DNA from 3 places in the Janthinobacterium sp. Ant5-2-1 genome. Region 1 is predicted to be linked to each of the others. Evidence: predicted binding sites of a transcription regulator. Region 1 holds the regulator's gene; each other region holds the start of a gene.
What was found. Region 1 encodes sigma-54, which starts transcription at its own class of promoters, with help from an activator protein. Its sites were predicted from a motif close to TGGCANGNAANCTGCTTT; they were not measured.
Positions count from the first base shown of each region.

Region 1 (6,706 bases):
GAACCTGGCGCCGACGGCCAGCACCACCGTCACCCTGGCCCTGGGCGACGCGATCGCCGTGGCCTTGCTCGACTTGCGCGGCTTCAAGGAAGAAGATTTCGCCCGCTCGCACCCGGGTGGCGCCCTGGGCCGCCGCCTGCTCACGCACGTGCATGACGTCATGCGCAGCGGCGAACGGGTGCCGAAGGTACCCGTGCAGGCTTCCCTGCTGCAGGCGCTGGAAGAAATGACGAAGAAGGGCATGGGCATGACGGCCGTTGTCGATGGGGACAACCGCCCCGTGGGCGTGTTTACGGATGGCGACTTGCGGCGCATGTTCGAGCGCGTGCAGGATTTCACGCAAGTGGCGATCCGCGATGTCATGCATGCGCAGCCGCGCAGCATCGCGCCCGAGCGCCTGGCCGTCGATGCCGTGGCCGTGATGGAGCAGTTCCGCATCAACCAGATGCTGGTCGTCGACGCCGACGGCAAGCTGGTGGGCGCGCTGCATATCCATGATCTGACGCAAGCGAAGGTGATCTGATGGACAGCGTAGCGGACAACCTGGCGCGCGCGGCCAAGGTCAAACTGATGATCTTTGACGTCGATGGCGTGCTCACCGACGGCAGCCTGCATTTCGGCCCGGACGGCGAGATGATGAAAACGTTTAATGTGTATGATGGCCTGGGCATCAAGCTGCTGCAGGAATCGGGCGTGCAGACGGCCATCATCAGCGCGCGCCGCTCGGCCATCACGGCGCGCCGCGCGCAGGACCTGGGCATTACCCATGTGCACCAGGGCGGCCACGACAAGCTGACGCCGTTTCGCGAACTGCTGGCGCTGACGGGCTTGACGGAAGAGCAATGCGGCTATATCGGCGACGACGTCATCGATGCACCCATCCTGAAGCGCGTGGGTTTTGCCGTCAGCGTGCCGGGCGGGCGCCCGGAAGCGCAGGACCTGGCGCACCATGTGACGCAGGCCGGCGGCGGCCGCGGCGCCGTGCGCGAGATCTGCGAATTCCTGCTGCGCGCCCAGGACAACTATGCGCGCGTCATGGCGCCGTTCCTGGAGTGAGGCGCGCCTTGCCGCCAGTGATATTGGAAAGAGTGAAACCCTATGCGTAAGCCAGGAGGCGCCCATCGCTGGCGCACGATTTTTACCCTGCTGGGCGCGGTTGTTGTCGCGCTGGGCAGCTTTTGGCTGCTCGAAGTGATGAACAAGAACAGCCAGGACATCAAGGCCAGCAAGCATCTGGATGAGCCTGACTATTTCATCACCAATTTCAGCCTGGTGCGCATGGATTTGACGGGTAAGCCCAGCTATATCGTATCGGGCACCAAGCTTACGCATTATCCGGCCGACGATTCGTCCGATATCGACCAGCCCTTCGTGCGCAAGCTCACGCCCGGCATGCCGCCGTTGAACATGAACGCGGAACTGGCGCATATCGACCAGGACAATACCCGGTTGCAATTGCACCGCAAGGTCGTGATCGACCGCGTGGCCAGTCCGAAGGCGCAGAACCTGACGGTCAAGACGGAAGCGCTGACGGTGTTTCCGGACGAGGAAAGAATGGAAACGGACGTGCCTGTCGATATCCTGACGGGCACCTCGCGCCTCAATGGCATCGGCATGAAAGCCAATAACGCCACCGGCGAGGTGGAAGTGCAGAATGCGCTGCGCATGGTCCTCCCGCCGAAACCGCGCCCGGCCGCGGCGGCAAAATGACAGAATGAAACAAGGAAACCATACTATGAAGAACATCTTGCTGTTGACCGTATTTTCGCTGGCCATCATGGGCGTGGCGCATGCCGAGAAGGCCGATTCCGAGAAGGAAGCCGTCATCACGGCACGCAGCGGCCACGTCGATGACGTCAAGCAGGTGCGTACCCTGACGGGCGACGTCGTGCTGGTGAAAGGCACCCTGACCATGAAGGCGGGCCGGGCCCTGATCACGGAAGACCCGCAAGGCTACCAGTTCATCACCTTCTGGGCCGATCCCGGCAAGCTGGCCACCTTCCGCCAGAAGCGCGATGGCGCTGGCGACCTGTGGGTCGAAGGCGAAGCGGAGCGCGTGGAATACGACAACAAGACGGAAGTGGTGAAACTGTTTTCCCGGGCCAAGCTGACGCGCCTGGAAGGCACGAAAGTAACCGACGTGGCCAATGGCGCCTTCATCTCGTATGACAGCCGCAAGGAAGTGTTTGCGATGGAAAACTCCAACAGCGGCACCAGCACCCCCGATGGCGGCAGCGTGCGCATGGTGATCCAGCCGAAGACCAAGGCGCCGGCGGCGGAGAAAGCGCCGGCCACGCCTGCGCCAGGAAAGAAATAATGGACAATACTCGTTGCGGCAGCACCCTGATCGTTCGCGGTCTGCAAAAAACCTATGGCAAGCGGCAAGTCGTGCATGATGTTTCGCTGCAAGTCGAATGCGGCGAAGTGGTGGGTTTGCTGGGCCCGAACGGCGCCGGCAAGACCACCTCGTTCTACATGATCGTCGGCCTGGTGCCGTCGGACGGCGGCAGCATCGATATCAGCGGCGTGGACATTTCCAGCCTGCCGATCCACCGCCGCGCGCAGATGGGTCTGTCCTATCTGCCGCAGGAAGCGTCCGTGTTCCGCAAGCTGACGGTGGAAGACAATATCCGCGCCGTGCTGGAAATCCAGACCGTCGAAGGCCGCCCCCTGAAGAAGGCCGAGATCGAGGAGCGCCTGGATAAACTGCTGGCCGACTTGCAGATTGAAAAGCTGCGCGAGAACCAGGCCCTGTCCCTGTCGGGTGGCGAGCGCCGCCGTGTGGAAATCGCCCGCGCGCTGGCCACCGATCCCCGTTTCGTGTTGCTCGACGAGCCGTTCGCCGGCGTCGATCCGATCGCCGTGATCGAGATCCAGCGCATCGTGCGCTTCTTGAAGGAGCGCAATATCGGCGTGCTGATCACCGATCATAATGTGCGCGAGACGCTGGGTATTTGCGACCGTGCCTATATCATCAACCAGGGCTCGGTACTGGCGTCGGGACGCCCCGACGACATCATCGCGAACGAGTCGGTACGCCGGGTCTATCTGGGCGAACACTTCCGCATGTAAGCCAATGAAACAATCATTGCAGCTGCGCACTTCGCAGCACCTGGCACTGACGCCGCAGTTGCAGCAATCGATACGCCTGTTGCAATTGTCTACCCTGGAATTGCACCAGGAACTAGAGCAACTGCTGACGGATAATCCCCTGCTCGAGCGCCTCGACGATCCGCTCGACCGCTCCTTGCGCCTGCTGTCCGACGGGGCCTTGAGTTCCACGGCCGCACCGGCCGAAGCGCCGCCCCAGCCGCCAGGCCAGGAAGCGCCCGCGGCGCCGGCCGAAGCGGAAACCTTTGACGGCGAGGCGGGCGAGGGGCCAGCTGCCGTGGATGGCGGTGACAGCGACTGGAGCGAGGCGAGCCGGGGCAAGGCGCCCGACGACGAAGATTCGCGCCCGCAACTGGAAGCCCATCACTGCACCCTGCGCGAACACCTGATGGAACAGATGCGCGTGACGGTGCTCGAATTGCGCGACCGCGCGCTGGTCGAGCTGATCATCGACGCGCTCGACGACAATGGCTACCTGGAAGAGTCGCTCGACGACATTCTGGCGCGCCTGCCGGAAGAGCTGGAAATCGACGCCGACGAGATGCGCACGGCCTTGTCGCTGCTGCAAAGTTTCGATCCGCCCGGCGTGGGCGCGCGCAATGCGTCCGAATGCCTGGCGCTGCAGATCAAGCGCTTGCCGCACATCGCCATGGTGACGCGGCGCATGGCCCTCGTCATCGTGGAAAAGCACCTGGCCTGGTTTGCCCAGCGCGATTTCAACAAGCTGAAAAAAGCCCTCGATTGCGACGATGAAGACTTGCGCGAAGCGCAGACGGTGATTCGCCAGTGCAATCCGCATCCGGGCGCCGTGTTCGCCTCGGACGTGTCCGATTACGTGGTGCCCGACGTCGTCGTCAAGCGCGCGCGCAATGGCTGGCAAGTCACCTTGAACAACGATGTGATGCCGCGCCTGCGCGTCAACGCCATGTATGCCAACCTGCTCAAGCAGGGCAAGGGCGAGGGCGCCATGGGCGCACAGTTGCAGGAAGCCAAGTGGCTGATCAAGAATATGCGCCAGCGCTTCGACACGATCCTGCGCGTGGCACAGGCGATAGTAGAAAGACAAAAGAACTTTTTCTCGCACGGGGCCGTTGCCATGCGCCCCCTTGTGCTCCGTGAAATAGCTGATACACTGGGTTTACACGAGAGTACTATCTCGCGGGTAACAACTCAAAAGTACATGCTGACCCCGCACGGCATGTTCGAGTTGAAATATTTCTTTGGTAGCCACGTCGCCACCGAAGCGGGGGGCGAAGCGTCATCGACGGCGATACGGGCATTGATCGTGCAACTGACAGGAGCAGAAGACCCTAAAAATCCTTTATCCGACAGTAAGATTGCGGACATGCTGGGGGAACAAGGCATGGTGATTGCGCGACGTACTGTTGCCAAATACCGGGAAGCGTTGAAAATTCCGCCAGTGAGCCTGCGTAAGTGTTTGTAAGTTTTTTTCGGTTCCTCTGCGGGCCGGATAGGATGGACCGCACGAACCCGATCATCTTTAGGAGTGTGTATGAATCTCACCATCAGCGGACATCATCTCGAAGTGACACCAGCCATCCGTGAATACGTACAAACGAAGCTGGAACGCGTGAAACGTCATTTCGATCAAGTTATCGATATCGCCGTGATTCTGACCGTGGATAACCTCAAAGAGAAAGAAAAACGTCAAAAGGCCGAAGTCAACCTGCGTTTAAGTGGCAAAACCGTCTATGTGGAAAGCCTGGCGCAAGACCTGTATGCCGCGATCGATGCCCTGATCGACAAGCTCGATAGGCAAGTGATGAAATACAAAACCAAAGTGCAAGGGCACGGTAAAGAGGCGATCAAGCATCTGCCAGACAACTCCGAGGAAGACGCCGTCGTCGCCGTTTAAGGCCACCCGCTTCCAGCAGTTGTGATCAACTAAGGGCGCACATCTTGCGCCCTTTTTTGCGCCCGTACCTTTTGAACGCAATGTTCCCCGCACAGGGGCTAGAATGTTTGCACTTTCACTTCTTTCCTGCCTGCCATGAGCGACTTCGTCCAGACCTCCATCCGCAACCGCACGGGGCACATCGTGCTCGACCGCCCGAAAGCCTTGAATTCCCTGTCGCTGGAGATGGTGCGCGCCCTGAGCGCGGCCCTGCTGGCCTGGCGCGACGACCCGCAGGTGGACGCAGTGGTGATCCGTTCCAGCAGCGAAAAAGCGCTGTGCGCCGGCGGCGACATCCGTTTCTTTTACGATGCGGGCCTGGCCACGCCGCAAGGCGGCAGCGCCTTGCTGGAAGATTTCTTTACGGAAGAATACGCTTTAAATCATTTGATTCATTTCTATCCGAAACCGTATATCGCCGTGATGGATGGCGTGGTGATGGGCGGCGGCATGGGCGTGGCACAAGCCGGGCCCGGCAACCGCCTGCGCATCGTGACGGGCCGCACGCGCATGGCCATGCCGGAAGTCAATATCGGTTTGTTTCCCGACGTGGGCGGCAGTTATTTCCTGTCCCGCCTGGCAGGCCAGCTGGGCCTGTATTTGGGCTTGACGGGCTTGACGATCAGCGCGGCCGACGCCCTGTACACGGACCTGGCCGATGTCTACCTGCCCGAGGCGCAGATGGGGGCGCTGCTGGCCCTGTTCGAGTCGACGCCGGGCGAGGCCTTGCCGGTGGCCATCAAGGCCCTGGCCGCGCCGTTTCAGGCACAGGCAGGCGTTTCCTCGCTGGCGGCGGCGCGCGCGGCGCTGGACCGCCATTTCGGCGCCGGCTCCGTGGCGGCCATCATGGCCTCGCTGGCGCAGGACGACAGCGCGTTCGCCGCCAAGGCGCTGGCGGCCATGCGCCTGCGTTCGCCCTTGATGATGTCGGTGACCCTGGAATTGCTGCAGCGGGGGGCTCACCTGGGCGTGGCCGATTGCCTGCGTCTGGAGCGCACGGTGGTGCGCCACAATTTCGAGCATGGCGAAGTGCTCGAGGGCGTGCGCGCGCTGGTGGTCGACAAGGACAATGCGCCGCGCTGGAATCCATCAACCCTGGACGAGGTCGACGCGGCCATGGTGGCGCGCTTCTTTGCGCCCGTCTGGCCGGCCCAAGCGCATCCGCTGCGCCACTTGAATTAACTAGCTACGCTCGCGGTGGCGCAGCACGACCCGTTCATTCGGGCCGAAGTATTGCGCCAGCCGTTCCGCCATGTACACGGAGCGGTGCTGGCCGCCCGTGCAACCGAGCGCCACCGTCAGGTAGCTGCGGTTGTCGGACTTGAATGACGGCAGCCATTTTTCGATGAAGGTGCGGATGTCGGCCAGTAGTTCCAGTGCGCTTGGCTGCGCGTCGAGAAAGGCGATCACGGGCGCGTCGCGGCCGTCGAGCGGGCGCAGCGCCAGGTCATAATAAGGATTGGGCAAGGCCCGCACGTCGAAGACGAAATCGGCATCCAGCGGCACGCCCAGCTTGAAGGCGAACGATTCGAAGAACAGGGTCAGCGGCGCGCGTTCGGAGGCGATCATATCCTTGATCCAGGCGCGCAATTTGTTGGCGCTCAGTTCCGACGTGTCGATCACGTGGCCCAGCTGTTCGATGGCCGACAGGCGTTCGCGCTCTTCCGAAATGCACTCGAT
Region 1 covers NZ_LNCE01000035.1:70,843-77,548, forward strand. Annotated here, with positions in the region: gene ASN89_RS12810 (KpsF/GutQ family sugar-phosphate isomerase) at 1-523, shown strand, start outside; gene ASN89_RS12815 (KdsC family phosphatase) at 523-1,056, shown strand; gene lptC (LPS export ABC transporter periplasmic protein LptC) at 1,099-1,710, shown strand; gene lptA (lipopolysaccharide transport periplasmic protein LptA) at 1,736-2,317, shown strand; gene lptB (LPS export ABC transporter ATP-binding protein) at 2,317-3,072, shown strand; gene ASN89_RS12835 (RNA polymerase factor sigma-54) at 3,077-4,555, shown strand; gene hpf (ribosome hibernation-promoting factor, HPF/YfiA family) at 4,625-4,987, shown strand; gene ASN89_RS12845 (enoyl-CoA hydratase/isomerase family protein) at 5,123-6,208, shown strand; gene rapZ (RNase adapter RapZ) at 6,209-6,706, opposite strand, start outside.

Region 2 (6,706 bases), on a different contig from region 1:
CGCCTGCGTGCCGGCCCAGCGCTGCGGGCGGCATGGCGGCCACTTCAATTTGCAAGTCGATACGGTCGAGTAGCGGGCCGGACAGGCGGCTGTGATAGCGCAGCACGGCGTCCGGCGTACAGCGGCAACGGCCCGAAGCGTGGCCCAGATAGCCGCATGGGCAGGGATTCATGGCGGCGATCAGCTGAAAGCGGGCAGGAAACTCGGCCTGGTGGGCCGCGCGTGAAATGCTGATCACGCCCGATTCCATGGGCTGGCGCAAGACATCGAGTACCCGGCGCTGGAATTCGGCGATTTCATCGAGAAACAGCACACCGCAGTGTGCCAGCGAGATTTCTCCCGGGCGCGGCACGTTGCCGCCGCCCACCAAGGCCACGCCGGACGCCGTTTGGTGCGGGGCGCGATAGGGACGCCGTTTCCAGTGTTCCACCTTGAAGTGCCCGCCCAGCGAATGCACGGCCGCCGATTCCAGCGCTTCTTCATCGCTCATGGGCGGCAGCACGCCGGGGAAGCGGCTGGCCAGCATGGTCTTGCCCGCACCCGGTGGCCCTACCATCAAGACGTTATGGCCGCCCGCGGCTGCCACTTCCAGTGCGCGTCGCGCCTGCTGCTGTCCTTGCACGTCGGCAAAGTCGGGATACGCAAAAGCGGAGACAGCCAACATGGGCTGATGGCGTTGCAGGGCCGTGTGGCTGGCGTGCGCGGCAAAATGCGCGCAGACCTCGAGCAGGCTGTGGGCGGGGTAGATGCAGGCGTCGCGGACGAGCGCCGCCTCGTCCGCGTTCGCCTGCGGCAAGATGAAGGCGCGTGGCGCGCCCGGCTGGCTGCGCTGCATGGCAAAGGTCATGGCCAGGGCGCCGCGGATGGGGCGCAACTGGCCCGACAGCGACAGTTCGCCCGCGAATTCGTAGTGGTGTAATTGGTCGCCCGGCAACTGGCCGGAGGCGGCCAGGATGCCCAGCGCGATGGGCAGGTCGAAGCGCCCCGATTCCTTGGGCAAATCCGCCGGCGCCAGGTTGGCCGTGATGCGCCGCGCCGGCATGTCAAAGCCGCAGTTTTGCAGCGCGGCACGGACGCGGTCGCGCGATTCCTTCACTTCCGTATCCGGCAGGCCGACAATCGTAAACGAAGGCAAACCATTGGCAAGGTGGACTTCGACACTTACCTCGGGCGCTTCCATGCCGGCCAGGGCGCGGCTTTTCAGGACGGCCAGACTCATCAGACTCCCCTGTGGCGCGGGCGCGGGCAGGATCAGTCTAGCGCGTGAAGCGCCGTCAGGCTTGAGCTATGCCAGCAAGGCCGTCAATAACGGGACCTGGCTGGCGTCACCTTACGCCTTGGATTCGTTCAGGCGCGTTTCCAGTTCGATCAGGCGCAATTCCAGTGCGTCCAGTTTGGCGCGGGTCTTGGCCAGCACTTGCGCCTGGATATCGAATTCCTCACGCGTGACGAGATCGAGGCGGGCGAAGCCCTGGGTCATCATCGATTTGACGTTTTTCTCGATATCCTTGGCAGGCGAGTTTTCGATGGCTTGATGGATCTTGCCTTGCAAGTCGTTAAAGAAGGTATTCATGTCCATGGTCAGTCCTTTTATGGTGCGGCCTGTGCATCGCACCATTGCGGTGCACAGCGGCGTTAATCTGGTGCGAAACTGGGCAAATTCACAATGCTTTAGCAGCCCGTACCCGCATGCCCACAGGCTTGCAGGGTATGTATGGCCGGAAACGCACCTGTCAAGGTGGCAATGGAGCTGGCACGTATTCTGCTAAAGAAGGTATGAACGCTTTGTGATCTCCAGCCAAGATTTTAAACCTCAACCGCTTTAAAAGTTCAATAAAAGGGAATCGCCATGAAGAATCTGTCCAAGAACATGACTTTAGCTGCAGCGTTGTCGCTGGCCATGACCGCCTTGTGCGGTAGCGCCATGGCCCAGGATGCAGTGGCGGCGCCTGCTGCAGCCGAAGCCGTACCTGATAACGTGGTGAGCTACAACGTGGCGCTGACCAGCGACTACCGCTACCGTGGCATTTCGCAAAGCCGCTTGAAACCGGCCGTCAGTGGCGGCGCCGACTATACCCATAACCCGACGGGCCTGTACGTGGGAACTTGGTTGTCGAGCATCAAATGGATCAAGGACGGCGGCGGCGATACCAATCTGGAATGGGATGTGTACGGCGGCAAGCGTGGCGAGATCAGCAAGAATGTTACCTATGATGTGGGCGGCCTGTACTACTTCTATCCCTCGAATGGGCTGAGCACCAATGCGAATACCTTTGAACTGTATGGCCAGCTCGGTTATGGCCCGCTGTACATCAAGTACTCGCACTCGACGACCAATCTGTTTGGCGTCGCCGACAGCAAGAACAGTGGCTATCTTGACGTGGGCGGCAACTTCGACATGATCGACGGCTACATCATGAACGTGCATGTGGGCCGCCAGAAAGTCGAGCACAACGATTCCCTCAGCTATAACGATGTCAAGATCGGCGTGACCAAGGACTTCGGCATGGCGACCGTTTCTCTCGCCGCCGTGAAGGCCAACATTTCGTCGCTGGCACCGAATGGCAAGAATCTGGCGAAATCCGGTCTCGTGCTGACCGTATCCAAAACCTTTTAAGCGAGACTGCCATGAAAATGATTACTGCAATCATTAAACCGTTCAAACTGGACGAAGTACGCGAAGCTTTGTCGGCTATCAATGTGCAAGGCATTACCGTCACGGAAGTCAAGGGTTTCGGCCGCCAGAAAGGGCACACGGAACTCTACCGTGGCGCCGAGTATGTCGTCGATTTCTTGCCAAAAACCAAAATCGAAGCGGCTGTCGATGACGCCATTGTCGACCAGGCCATCGAAGCGATCGAAGGCGCCGCGCGTACCGGTAAAATCGGCGATGGCAAGATTTTCGTCTACAACCTGGAACAGGTCATCCGCATCCGTACCGGCGAAACCGGCAACGAAGCGCTCTAAGGGGAATATTGATGCGTAAAAATATAACAAAATTGCTAGCTGGGTTTGCCTGTCTGTGTGCGTTCGGCGTCGCCGCGCCGAGCTTTGCCGATGCCCCCGCCAAGACGGAGGCTGCCACGACGTCGGCCGTCGCCGCTCCTGCCGTCACCCCGGTGCCTGACGCAGCAGCTCCGGCCGCCGCCGCTCCGGCCCCGGCCGCTGCCGCGCCAGCCGCCGCGCCCGTCGCCAACAAGGGCGATACCAGCTTCATGATGATCAGCACCTTGCTGGTGATCTTGATGACCATCCCCGGCCTGGCCCTGTTCTACGGCGGCCTGGTGCGTTCGAAAAACATGCTGTCGGTGCTGATGCAAGTGTTCATGGTGTTCGCGCTGGTCATCGTGTTGTGGTGCATCTATGGCTACTCGATCGCTTTCACGGAAAAAACCGCCTTCTTCGGTGGCTTCGACCGCCTGTTCCTGAACGGTATCTGGGATCCGGCCAAGGGCACGTTTGCCGCCGCCGCGACCTTCAGCAAGGGCGTCGTCATTCCCGAGTTCGTCTTTGTCGCTTTCCAGGGCACGTTTGCCGCCATCACCTGCGCACTGATCGTCGGCGCCTTTGCCGAGCGCGCCAAATTTTCCGCCGTGCTGGCGTTCGTCGTGCTGTGGTTCACGTTCGCCTACCTGCCAGCGGCCCACATGGTATGGTTCTGGACCGGTCCTGACCTGATCACCAACGCCGCCACCTCGGCCAGCGAAGCCCTGAAGGCTGGCTGGATCTGGCAAAAAGGCGCGCTGGACTTCGCCGGAGGCACCGTGGTGCACATCAACGCCGCCGTCGCCGGCCTGGTGGGTGCGATCATGATCGGCAAGCGCGTCGGTTACGGCCGCGAATCGATGGCGCCGCACTCGCTGACGATGACCATGATCGGCGCGTCGTTGCTGTGGGTGGGCTGGTTCGGTTTCAATGCCGGTTCCTCGCTGGAAGCGGGCGACGTGGCTGCCCTGGCTTTCGTCAACACCTTGTTGGCCACTGCCGCCGCCACCCTGTCGTGGGTATTTGGCGAGTGGATCAGCAAAGGCAAGCCATCGATGCTCGGTGGCGCCTCGGGTGCAGTGGCCGGCCTGGTGGCGATCACCCCGGCGGCCGGCTTTGTCGGCCCGATGGGCGGCCTGGTCATCGGCTTGCTGGCCGGTGTCGTCTGCCTGTGGGGCGTGAATGGCCTGAAACGCCTGATCGGCGCCGACGATTCGCTCGACGTGTTCGGCGTGCATGGCGTGGGCGGTATCCTGGGTGCCTTGCTGACGGGCGTGTTTGCTGCACCACAACTGGGCGGGCAGGGCATCTTCGACTATGTCACTAACAAGATGTCGGCGGATCCCTACTCGATCGGCCATCAGGTGTGGGTGCAGGCGCAAGCGGTCGGCACCACCATCCTCTGGTCGGCCATCGTTTCCGTCATCGCTTATAAACTGGTCGACATCGTCATCGGCCTGCGCGTACCGGAAGAAGAAGAGCGCGAAGGCCTCGATATCACGAGCCATGGCGAGCAAGCGTATCATGGTTAAATAATCACTATCTGGCATGCCAGCGCCCCGGCGCGGCATGTCCGGTTGGAAAAGGCGCCTCATTGAGGTGCCTTTTTTTCGTTGTGGGAATGTAAAAGGTCTTTAAAACAAGGCTTTTGCCCCGATTTGGGGTACTTACACGGTAATATAGTCGGCAGTTCTGTGTGCTTTTTTGAATACTGCACATAATTTAAGGATGTAACTATGGTTCCCCATCTCGTCACGGCCCTGACCGGACCGCTGCTCGACCTCGAAAAAAAGATTCTGGCCGCGACGCCGGCCATTGAGCGCTGGTTTCGCATGGAGTGGCAAGAGCACACGCCGCCTTTCTATTGCTCGGTAGACTTGCGTAACGCCGGCTACAAGCTGGCGCCCGTCGATACCAATCTGTTCCCTGGCGGTTTCCATAACCTGGCCACGGAAATGCTGCCCCTGTCCGTGCAAGCGGCCATGGCCGCCATCGACAAGTATTGCCCGGACGCCCGCAACCTGCTGATCGTGCCGGAATTGCACAACACCACGCCGCAGTACTTGCAGAACGTGGCGCGCCTGATGCAAATCTTCCGCCAGACGGGCCTGCACGTGCGCTTCGGTTCCTGGTCGCCCGAGATTACCCAGCCGACACCGCTTGCCCTGCCGGACGGCAATATGCTCGTCATCGAGCCGTTGGTGCGCCTGAACAACGGCCGTCGCCTGGGTTTGAAGGATTTCGACCCGTGCACGATTCTGCTGAATAACGACTTGTCGGACGGTATCCCCGATATCTTGCAAAATATTCATGAGCAAAGCCTGTTGCCACCCTTGCATGCGGGCTGGGCCCTGCGCCGCAAGAGCAACCACTACACGGCCTACGATGAAGTGGTGAAAAAATTCGGCAAGATGATCGATGTCGACCCGTGGATGCTCAACCCCTTCCACGCCAAGTGCAGCGACGTCAATTTCCAGGAAGGCGAGGGCGAAGATGCGCTGGCCGCCAGCGTCGACGTGCTGCTGGCCAAGATCCGCAAGAAATACAAGGAATACGGCATCAAGGAAAAGCCGTTTGTCATCGTCAAGCCCGATGCGGGCACGTATGGCACGGGCATCATGACGGTGCGCGACGCGAGCGAAGTGCGCGACTTGTCGCGCAAGCAGCGCGAAAAAATGTCGATCGTCAAGGATGGCCAGCTGGTGACCGACGTCATCATCCAGGAAGGCGTGCCGACTTTTGAAAGCATCAAGGATGCCGTGGCCGAGCCCGTTGTCTACATGATCGACCGCTACGTGGTGGGCGGCTTCTACCGCGTGCATGCTGAAAAAGGCGTGGACCAGAACCTGAACGCGCCCGGCTCGCAGTACGTGCCGCTGGCGTTTGCCCAGCAGCATGCCGTGCCGGACTTGAAGGCCAAGCCGGGCACGGCCGCGCCGAACCGCTTTTATGTGTACGGCGTGGTGGCACGCCTGGCCTTGCTGGCCGCGTCGCTGGAAATGGAGCGCACGGACCCGAATCCCGAGGTGTATTGATCGATCCAGCAGACTCGCCAGGCGCGGCGACTACCGCGCCTGGCGATCTCGGCTAGAATCAAGCATTCCTTATCCAGGCTCCCCGATTGGACGCACCATGAAAATTGCATTCCTTGCCGACCCGCTGGCAGGCTTCAAGACTTACAAAGATTCCACCTTCGCCATGATGCGCGAGGCGGCCAAACGCGGCCATGCCGTCTACGCCTTCGAACAGAAGGACATGGCGCTGGAAGAAGGCATCGTCACGGCAAGGGTCAAACACATCGAGCTGACCGGCGACGAACACGACTGGTACAAGGTGGTCTCCACCGAAGAAGTGCGCCTGTCGGCCCTGGACGCCATCATCGAGCGCAAGGATCCGCCGTTCGACATGGAATACGTGTACGGCACGTATCTGCTGGAACTGGCGGAAAAGCAGGGCGCTTGCGTCTTCAACAAGCCGTCCGCCATCCGCGACAACAATGAAAAGCTGGCCATCGCGCAGTTTTCCGAATTCACGTCGCCGACCCTGGTGACGTCGGACGAAGCGCGCCTGCGCGCCTTCCACGCCAAGCACCAGGACGTCATCTTCAAGCCGCTCGACGGCATGGGCGGCACGGGCATCTTCCGCGTCAAGGCCGACGGCCTGAACCTGGGTGCCATCATCGAGACGCTGACGGAGAACGGCGCGCAGACCATCATGGCGC
Region 2 covers NZ_LNCE01000055.1:73,282-79,987, reverse strand. Annotated here, with positions in the region: gene ASN89_RS18395 (YifB family Mg chelatase-like AAA ATPase) at 1-1,219, opposite strand, end outside; gene ASN89_RS18390 (accessory factor UbiK family protein) at 1,331-1,579, opposite strand; gene ASN89_RS18385 (TorF family putative porin) at 1,850-2,617, shown strand; gene ASN89_RS18380 (P-II family nitrogen regulator) at 2,629-2,967, shown strand; gene ASN89_RS18375 (ammonium transporter) at 2,979-4,517, shown strand; gene gshA (glutamate--cysteine ligase) at 4,722-6,020, shown strand; gene gshB (glutathione synthase) at 6,118-6,706, shown strand, end outside.
Region 2: ASN89_RS18385 (TorF family putative porin) is a predicted target of sigma-54. The motif match lies at 1,752-1,769, and genes of this name have one in related genera.

Region 3 (6,706 bases), on a different contig from region 1:
TTGGTCGCCATGCTGATTCAATCGGAACGCTTCGGCACGAGCATGGGCGATTCGCTGCGCGTGCATTCGGAAAACCTGCGCGGCAAGCGCAGCCTGCTGGCCGAGGAGGCGGCAGCGAAGATCGCCCTGAAACTGCTGTTCCCGCTGATCTTTTGCGTCTTTCCCACCCTGATGCTGGTGCTCATGGGGCCGGCCGTGATCGAAGTCTATCGCGTGCTGGTGCCGGCCATGGCCAGCCGCTGAAAGGAGTCACCATGCGCTTGACGATATCCCGCCTGGCCACCGCCTGCGCCTGTCTGGGTCTGGGCGCCTGCGCCAGCCACACGGCGCACGCGCCGTCCTTTGCCGATGCAGATGCGGCCTATGTCGCGGGGCGCCAGCATTTTGACGCGGGCGACCTGCCCGCCGCGCAAGCGGCCTATGAGCAAGCCTTGCGTGCGGCACCGCGCCACCTGAACGCGCGCAACGGCCTGGCCGTGCTGCATGCGCAGCGGGGCGAACATGGCGCGGCGATCGCCCATTGGCTGGCCTTGACGCAGGAGGCGGGCACGCCGCAGCCGCGGCAGGCCTATCTGTTCAGCAATCTCGGTCATGCCTATTATTTAAGCGGACGCGATGCGCAAGCGTTGACTGCGCTGGAACAGGCCTGCCTGCTCGACCCGCTCAATGCGCTGGCCTGGCGGCACCTGGCGCAGGTGCTGGAACGGCTGGGACAGCACGCGCGCGCGGCCGTCATGCGTCGCCAGACGGCCAGCTTGCAGGAACACGATGTGCGGCGCGACATGGCCTTGTTGCGCGGCGAGACGTCGCCGAAGGTTGTGTCAGTGCCCGCGCCGGTGCCGGATGCGCGCGCGATGGCGCGCGTGGAGATCACGCAGAGCGATGGCATGGCCCGCCTGCGGCGCGTGCCGGCGGCGGAGCGCAGCCTGCCCGTTAGCGCGTCGGTACCGGCTGCGCCTGTGGCCGGCGCGCCGCATCCGCGCCTGGAAATTGTGAATGGCAACGGCGTGCCCGGCCTGGCCGCCGCGCTGGCGCGCAGCCTGGCCGGTGCTCCCGTGCAGGTGGTGCGCCTGGCCAATGAAACCAGCTTCCAGGTGGCGCGCACGCGCGTCGAATACCGGCCCGCGCAGGAGCAGGCGGCGCGTCAGCTGGCCCGCCAGCTTGGCGCACAGGCGCGTACCCAGGTGCAGATCCAGGCTGCCGACTGCCCCGCCAGCGAGCTGCGCCTGGTACTGGGGCGCGACCTGAGCGACCCCGCCATGCTGCACCGCTATTATCTGCAGCAATTGCAACTGGCGCGCCGGGCGCTGGCGCGGCTCGGCTAACACATCTCTGCCGGCATAAAAAAAGCGGCGCCTTTGCGGGCGCCGCGTGTTTTTCATGCTGCGGATTATTTCGGCTGCCGGCGACGCGTAAAAGCCAGGGCTGCCAGTCCCGTGCCCAGCAGGAACAGGGTGCCCGGTTCCGGTACTTGCAAGGGTTCAATGACGACGATGTCGGTGCGCGTGGACTTGGAAAAGTTCAAGGTGTAGCTGCCGGCGGGCAGGGCGAAATTCGACGTCAGCGAAAACATCGCAAAGCCATTCGTGAAGGCGCGCCCGGTGGCCGGGTCGTTGGTGCCGGCCGTCATGTTCAGGCTGAAGGGATCGAGGCTGCCGACCGTATGGTTGCCATTGACGTCGCTGCCATTGTTGGCGTCGCCATCGGGAGCGAACTGGAAGATCACGCCATCGGCATTCGCGTTCGACAGGCAGCCCACGGGACTGGAAGTATTGCACGAGATATTGAAGATATCCATGATCGACACGCTCGACTTGTCACCCATCGTCGTCACGCTGGTGCGCAGGTCGCGCCGTCCCATGAAGTTGAAGGTGATGAAGCCGGCGCTCGACAGGGTCAGGTTGACGGAGCCGGTGAGCGTATCGCCTGCCGTGGCCGTGGCGGCGCCGACCGTGTCGCGCTGTGCTTCCGCAACGGCGCGCACGGTGGAGCCTCCATTGAGCATGTTGCCAAAGGCATGCGCGTCGCCACGTGCGAACTCCAGGGTGAAACTGGGGCTGGGTGCGTAGTTATTTTGCGGCAAGCCGCCGCAGCCGCCGCCCGAACACACTTGCAGCACGTCGGCGTTGGCGGCCGGGCCTGTATTGACGGCGCGCGGATTGACGGCCACGCCGCCCTCGAAGAAGGCGCTGTCGCTGGCATTGCGGTTGGCACCGGCCAGCGACAGCGCGCCGGCGCTGGTGGTGATGCGGAAAGAGTTCAATTCGTTGACGGCCAGGCCGTACGCGCCGGCCTGTGCCTGGCCGCTGGCAAGCAAGCTTGCCGCCGCCAGTGCACCCAGCCAACCCAGGGTCTTGCTTCGTGTGTGATCGACGTTCATCGCAGCCTCTTATCGTAGTCAGTCTCGGAAAATCCGGGGGATAAAAAATCCAGAATGGCTTGCCTGGATTCATCTCGTAGACAGTGATAAGCAGCTTGCGTGCCACACAAAAAAAGCATATTGAATCAAGGGCTTGCGTAAAGCGGACTGAGCCGACGGAAGCAAAGTGTAAGAAAGGCCGACGCCGCCTGGCGCGTGGCGGTGGCGCCGACGTCACGGCGCGCTAGGGCCCGCCGCGTCCGCCGACGGCGCCATACACCTGGCCCGTGGCGTAACTCGATTCCGGCGAGGCCAGCAATACATACACGGCCGCCAGTTCCGCTGGCTGCCCCGGACGTCCCACGGGTGTATCCTGGCCGAACGTGGGAATCTTGTCCGGTGATTGTCCGCCCGTCACTTGCAATGCCGTCCAGAAGGGGCCGGGCGCGACGGCATTGACGCGGATATTCTGTTTCGCCAGCTGCTTGGCCAGCCCCTTGGTAAAAATCATGATCGCGCCCTTGGTGGCGGCGTAATCGATGATGTTCTCGCCGGGATCGTAGGCATTCACGGAGGCGGTATTGATGATGCTGGCGCCGGCTGGCAGCAGGGGCACTGCCGCTTTCGTGATCCAGAACATGGCATAGACATTCGTCTTGAAGGTTTCGTCAAACTGCGCCGTGCTGATGTCGAGGATGGAGTCGCGCGAGAATTGTCGGCCCGCATTGTTGACCAGAATGTCCAGGCCACCCAGCTGGCGGGCCGCTTCGCTGACCAGGCGCTGGCAAAACGCCTCGCTTTTGATGTCGCCAGGGATGGCGACGGCCTTGCGTCCGGCCGCGCGGATCAGCTGCAGCACTTCCTGCGCATCGGGCTCTTCGGCCGGCAGGTAGTTGATGGCCACGTCGGCCCCTTCGCGCGCAAAGGCGATGGCCGCCGCCCGTCCGATGCCGGAATCGCCGCCCGTGATCAAGGCCTTGCGCCCCATCAGGCGCCCCGATCCCTTGTAACTGGTTTCGCCATGGTCGGGCCGGGGCTGCATGCGGCTGGCCAGGCCCGGCCACGGCTGCTGCTGGACGGGAAACGGCGGACGCGGATAGCCGGGCGCCAGCGGCCTGGGTCCGGCGGGCGCCGGCGCCTCCGCCGGCTGTGCAGCCGTGGGCACGGCCAAGGCGGCCAGCGCGCCGCCGGCCATACCTTCGACAAAGCTGCGGCGTGACTTGCTGAGTTTGGGATCATCCATGGCAGGACCTTTCAGGGACGCGGCAGACGGAGGGTTCAAGTACCGCGGTGATAGCCTAGGTGGCCACCCGAATTGCGTGCGCAACCGCAACCGATGCGCGCCACTTCCTCGTCTTCTGTCAGTTTCCAGTTGGTAATCGTCGTGTGCTGCCAGTCGATGTCGCTTTTCTTGACAGGCTTTACCGTCAGGGTGCGTGCTTCCGCATCCGTGTACTCCATCAATTCTTCGTCATCGGCGATGTCGAAATGGCGGTGGATCAGGGAAATGCCGAAGCGGTCGAGCGCGCCATAACGCTGCAGCACGTCGCGCAGTTCGCGAAAGCAGGCGAGGTCTTCAGGTAGCAGCGGATTAACGGCGGAAATATCGGCAACGGGCTGCCATTGCATGGCGTGGATGTTCAGGCTGTGCATGATGTCCTCCTTTGCCCCTTGTATCAAGCCCAGGCTGCCGGAGGGGCGCCGGCAGTCTGGCGGAACGCCCATCGTGGCCGCAAAGCCGCTACGGCGTTTGCGCCAGATCAAAGGTGCGGCACATTGCCTCTCGCCGATAATTGCCCGGTAAAATAGGCCATGGCAAACAAACCCCCCACCTTCCCCGGCGCACGCACGGGCCGCGGCCAGGTCCTGGCCGTGCTGCTGTCGAACCGCGACCAGTCCGGCGCCGAACCGCTGCAGGGCCGCGTCTCGCTGGCCGCCATCGTGAAAGCGCTGAAACGCAAATACCACTGGCCCATCGAGACGCACAGCTTTCCCGCCAACACGCAGGACGGCCGCGCCAGCTGGGCGACCGTCTACAGCTTGCCGGAAAAGGTCATCGAGACCGCGCTGGACAGCGGCGGCCGGGAGTGGCTGGAAAGCCGGGCAGTAGCCGGGCGGCGCTGAACGCGCCGCCTGCCTTGCTCGATTCCTTTATTCGAGCCGGAAGCCGACCTTGAGCGTGACCTGGAAGTGCGCCACCTTGCCGTCGACGATATGCCCGCGCGACTCGGTCACTTCATACCAGTCCATGTGCTTGACCGTCAGCGCCGCCTTGGCAATGGCATCGCGTATCGCCTGATCGCTGCTCTCGGTCGAAGTTCCCACCAGTTCGATCAGCTTGTAAGTGTGTGCGGACATGATATTTCCCCAGGTAGGCAAGCCAGACATCGGGAGCCTGCTTTGCGCAAGCACGTGCTCATCTTGCGCCTAAATGTGCTGATAGTCATTGCGCGGTGCAGCAATGCGTCATGCCAACTGTTTGTCTCTACGGCGATGGGTTGTAATGGTTGCGGTAGTGTCCCGCAGGCGGAGGAAAAGAAAAAAGGGCTACCAGCCGAAGCGGGTAACCCTTTGATTTCCTACTGAATTCTGGTGCCGACTGCCGGTTTCGAACTGGCCACCTGATGATTACAAATCAACTGCTCTACCAAATGAGCTAAGTCGGCAAAAACTGCGCGTTGCGAATTATACGCTATTTAATGCGTGTCAGGGTCGGACGGCCGCCTTTTTTTGGTGGCTCGTCGTCGCCGGGTGTGGCGTTGTCGCGTTGTTCGGGGGAGCTGGTCGGCACGGACGACAGGGTCGGGGCGCTGGCGGTCGGGGCGAGCACTGGCGGCGGGACGTCGGCGGAGGCGGGGCTGTCCGTCGGTTGCGCGTCGGGGTCATCGTTGCCCAGCACGGGCTCGAAGGCCATGCCCTGGCCGTTTTCGTTGGCGTAGATGGCCATCACGTTGTCGACCGGCACGTAGATTTCGCGCGAGACGCCGCCAAAGCGGGCGTGGAAGCGGATGGCGTCGTTGTCCATCTTCAGGCCGCTGGTGGCGCCGAAGCTGATGTTGAGCACGATTTCGCCCTTTTTCACGTATTCCATCGGTACCGTGGTGCGCGAATCGACTTTGACCGCGAGATAAGGCGTGTAGCCGCTGTCGGTGCACCACTCGTAGATGGCGCGCAGCATATAAGGTTTGGTTGAGATTTCAGACATGGTAGGCACTGTGAGGCGGGAGCGCCCCCGCAAGGCGGGCGCACCGGTAATTCAAAAGACTTGGCTCGCGCAAAAAACCGCTTTAACACGTGGCCCAAGATGTCCCGGCAAGCGTGGCTTGCCGGGAATATCTTAACGACGCATGACCTTCTCCGATGGCGTCAGCGCTTCGATATATGCTGGACGCGAGAAGATGCGTTCGGCGTATTTCATCAGCGGTGCAGCCGTCTTCGACAGTTCGATGCCATAGTGGTCCAGGCGCCACAGCAGCGGCGCGACAGCCACGTCGAGCATCGAGAATTCGTCGCCCAGCATGTACTTGTTTTTCAGGAACAGTGGCGCCAGGGTCGTCAGGCGGTCGCGGATTTCCGCGCGTGCCTTGTCGTGGGCCTTGTCGTTGCTCTTGGCGCGTTCGCTTTCCAGCACGTGCACGTGCACGAACAGTTCTTTTTCGAAATTGAACAGCATCAGGCGCGCTCGGGCACGCATCAGCGGATCGGCCGGCATCAGTTGCGGATGCGGGAAGCGCTCATCGATGTACTCGTTGATGATGTTCGATTCATACAGGATCAGTTCGCGTTCGACCAGGATAGGCACTTGGCCATACGGGTTCATGGTCGAAATGTCTTCCGGTTTGTTGAACAGGTCGACGTCGCGCACTTCGAAGTCCATGCCTTTTTCAAACAGACGCACCGGTAATTCAAAAGACGCAGATATCCCGGCAGGCGCGGCCTGCCGGGATTATCTTTAGCGGCGCATGACCTTTTCGGAAGGGGTCAATGCCTCGATATAGGCTGGACGCGAGAAGATGCGTTCGGCGTATTTCATCAGCGGTGCGGCCGTCTTCGACAGTTCGATGCCGTAGTGGTCCAGGCGCCACAGCAGCGGCGCGACAGCCACGTCGAGCATCGAGAATTCGTCGCCCAGCATGTACTTGTTTTTCAGGAACAGCGGCGCCAGGGTCGTCAGGCGGTCGCGGATTTCCGCGCGTGCCTTGTCGTGGGCCTTGTCGTTGCTCTTGGCGCGTTCGCTTTCCAGCACGTGCACGTGCACGAACAGTTCTTTTTCGAAATTGAACAGCATCAGGCGCGCGCGGGCACGCATCAGCGGATCGGCCGGCATCAGTTGCGGATGCGGGAAGC
Region 3 covers NZ_LNCE01000106.1:77,498-84,203, reverse strand. Annotated here, with positions in the region: gene ASN89_RS24990 (type II secretion system F family protein) at 1-243, shown strand, start outside; gene ASN89_RS24985 (LytR C-terminal domain-containing protein) at 255-1,325, shown strand; gene ASN89_RS24980 (EDSAP-1 family PEP-CTERM protein) at 1,391-2,380, opposite strand; gene ASN89_RS24975 (SDR family oxidoreductase) at 2,604-3,602, opposite strand; gene ASN89_RS24970 (hypothetical protein) at 3,638-4,012, opposite strand; gene ASN89_RS24965 (hypothetical protein) at 4,172-4,483, shown strand; gene ASN89_RS24960 (dodecin) at 4,511-4,717, opposite strand; tRNA gene ASN89_RS24955 (tRNA-Thr) at 4,950-5,025, opposite strand; gene ASN89_RS24950 (ClpXP protease specificity-enhancing factor) at 5,052-5,564, opposite strand; gene ASN89_RS24945 (glutathione S-transferase N-terminal domain-containing protein) at 5,697-6,281, opposite strand; gene ASN89_RS24940 (glutathione S-transferase N-terminal domain-containing protein) at 6,312-6,706, opposite strand, start outside.
Region 3: ASN89_RS24980 (EDSAP-1 family PEP-CTERM protein) is a predicted target of sigma-54. The motif match lies at 2,468-2,485, and genes of this name have one in related genera.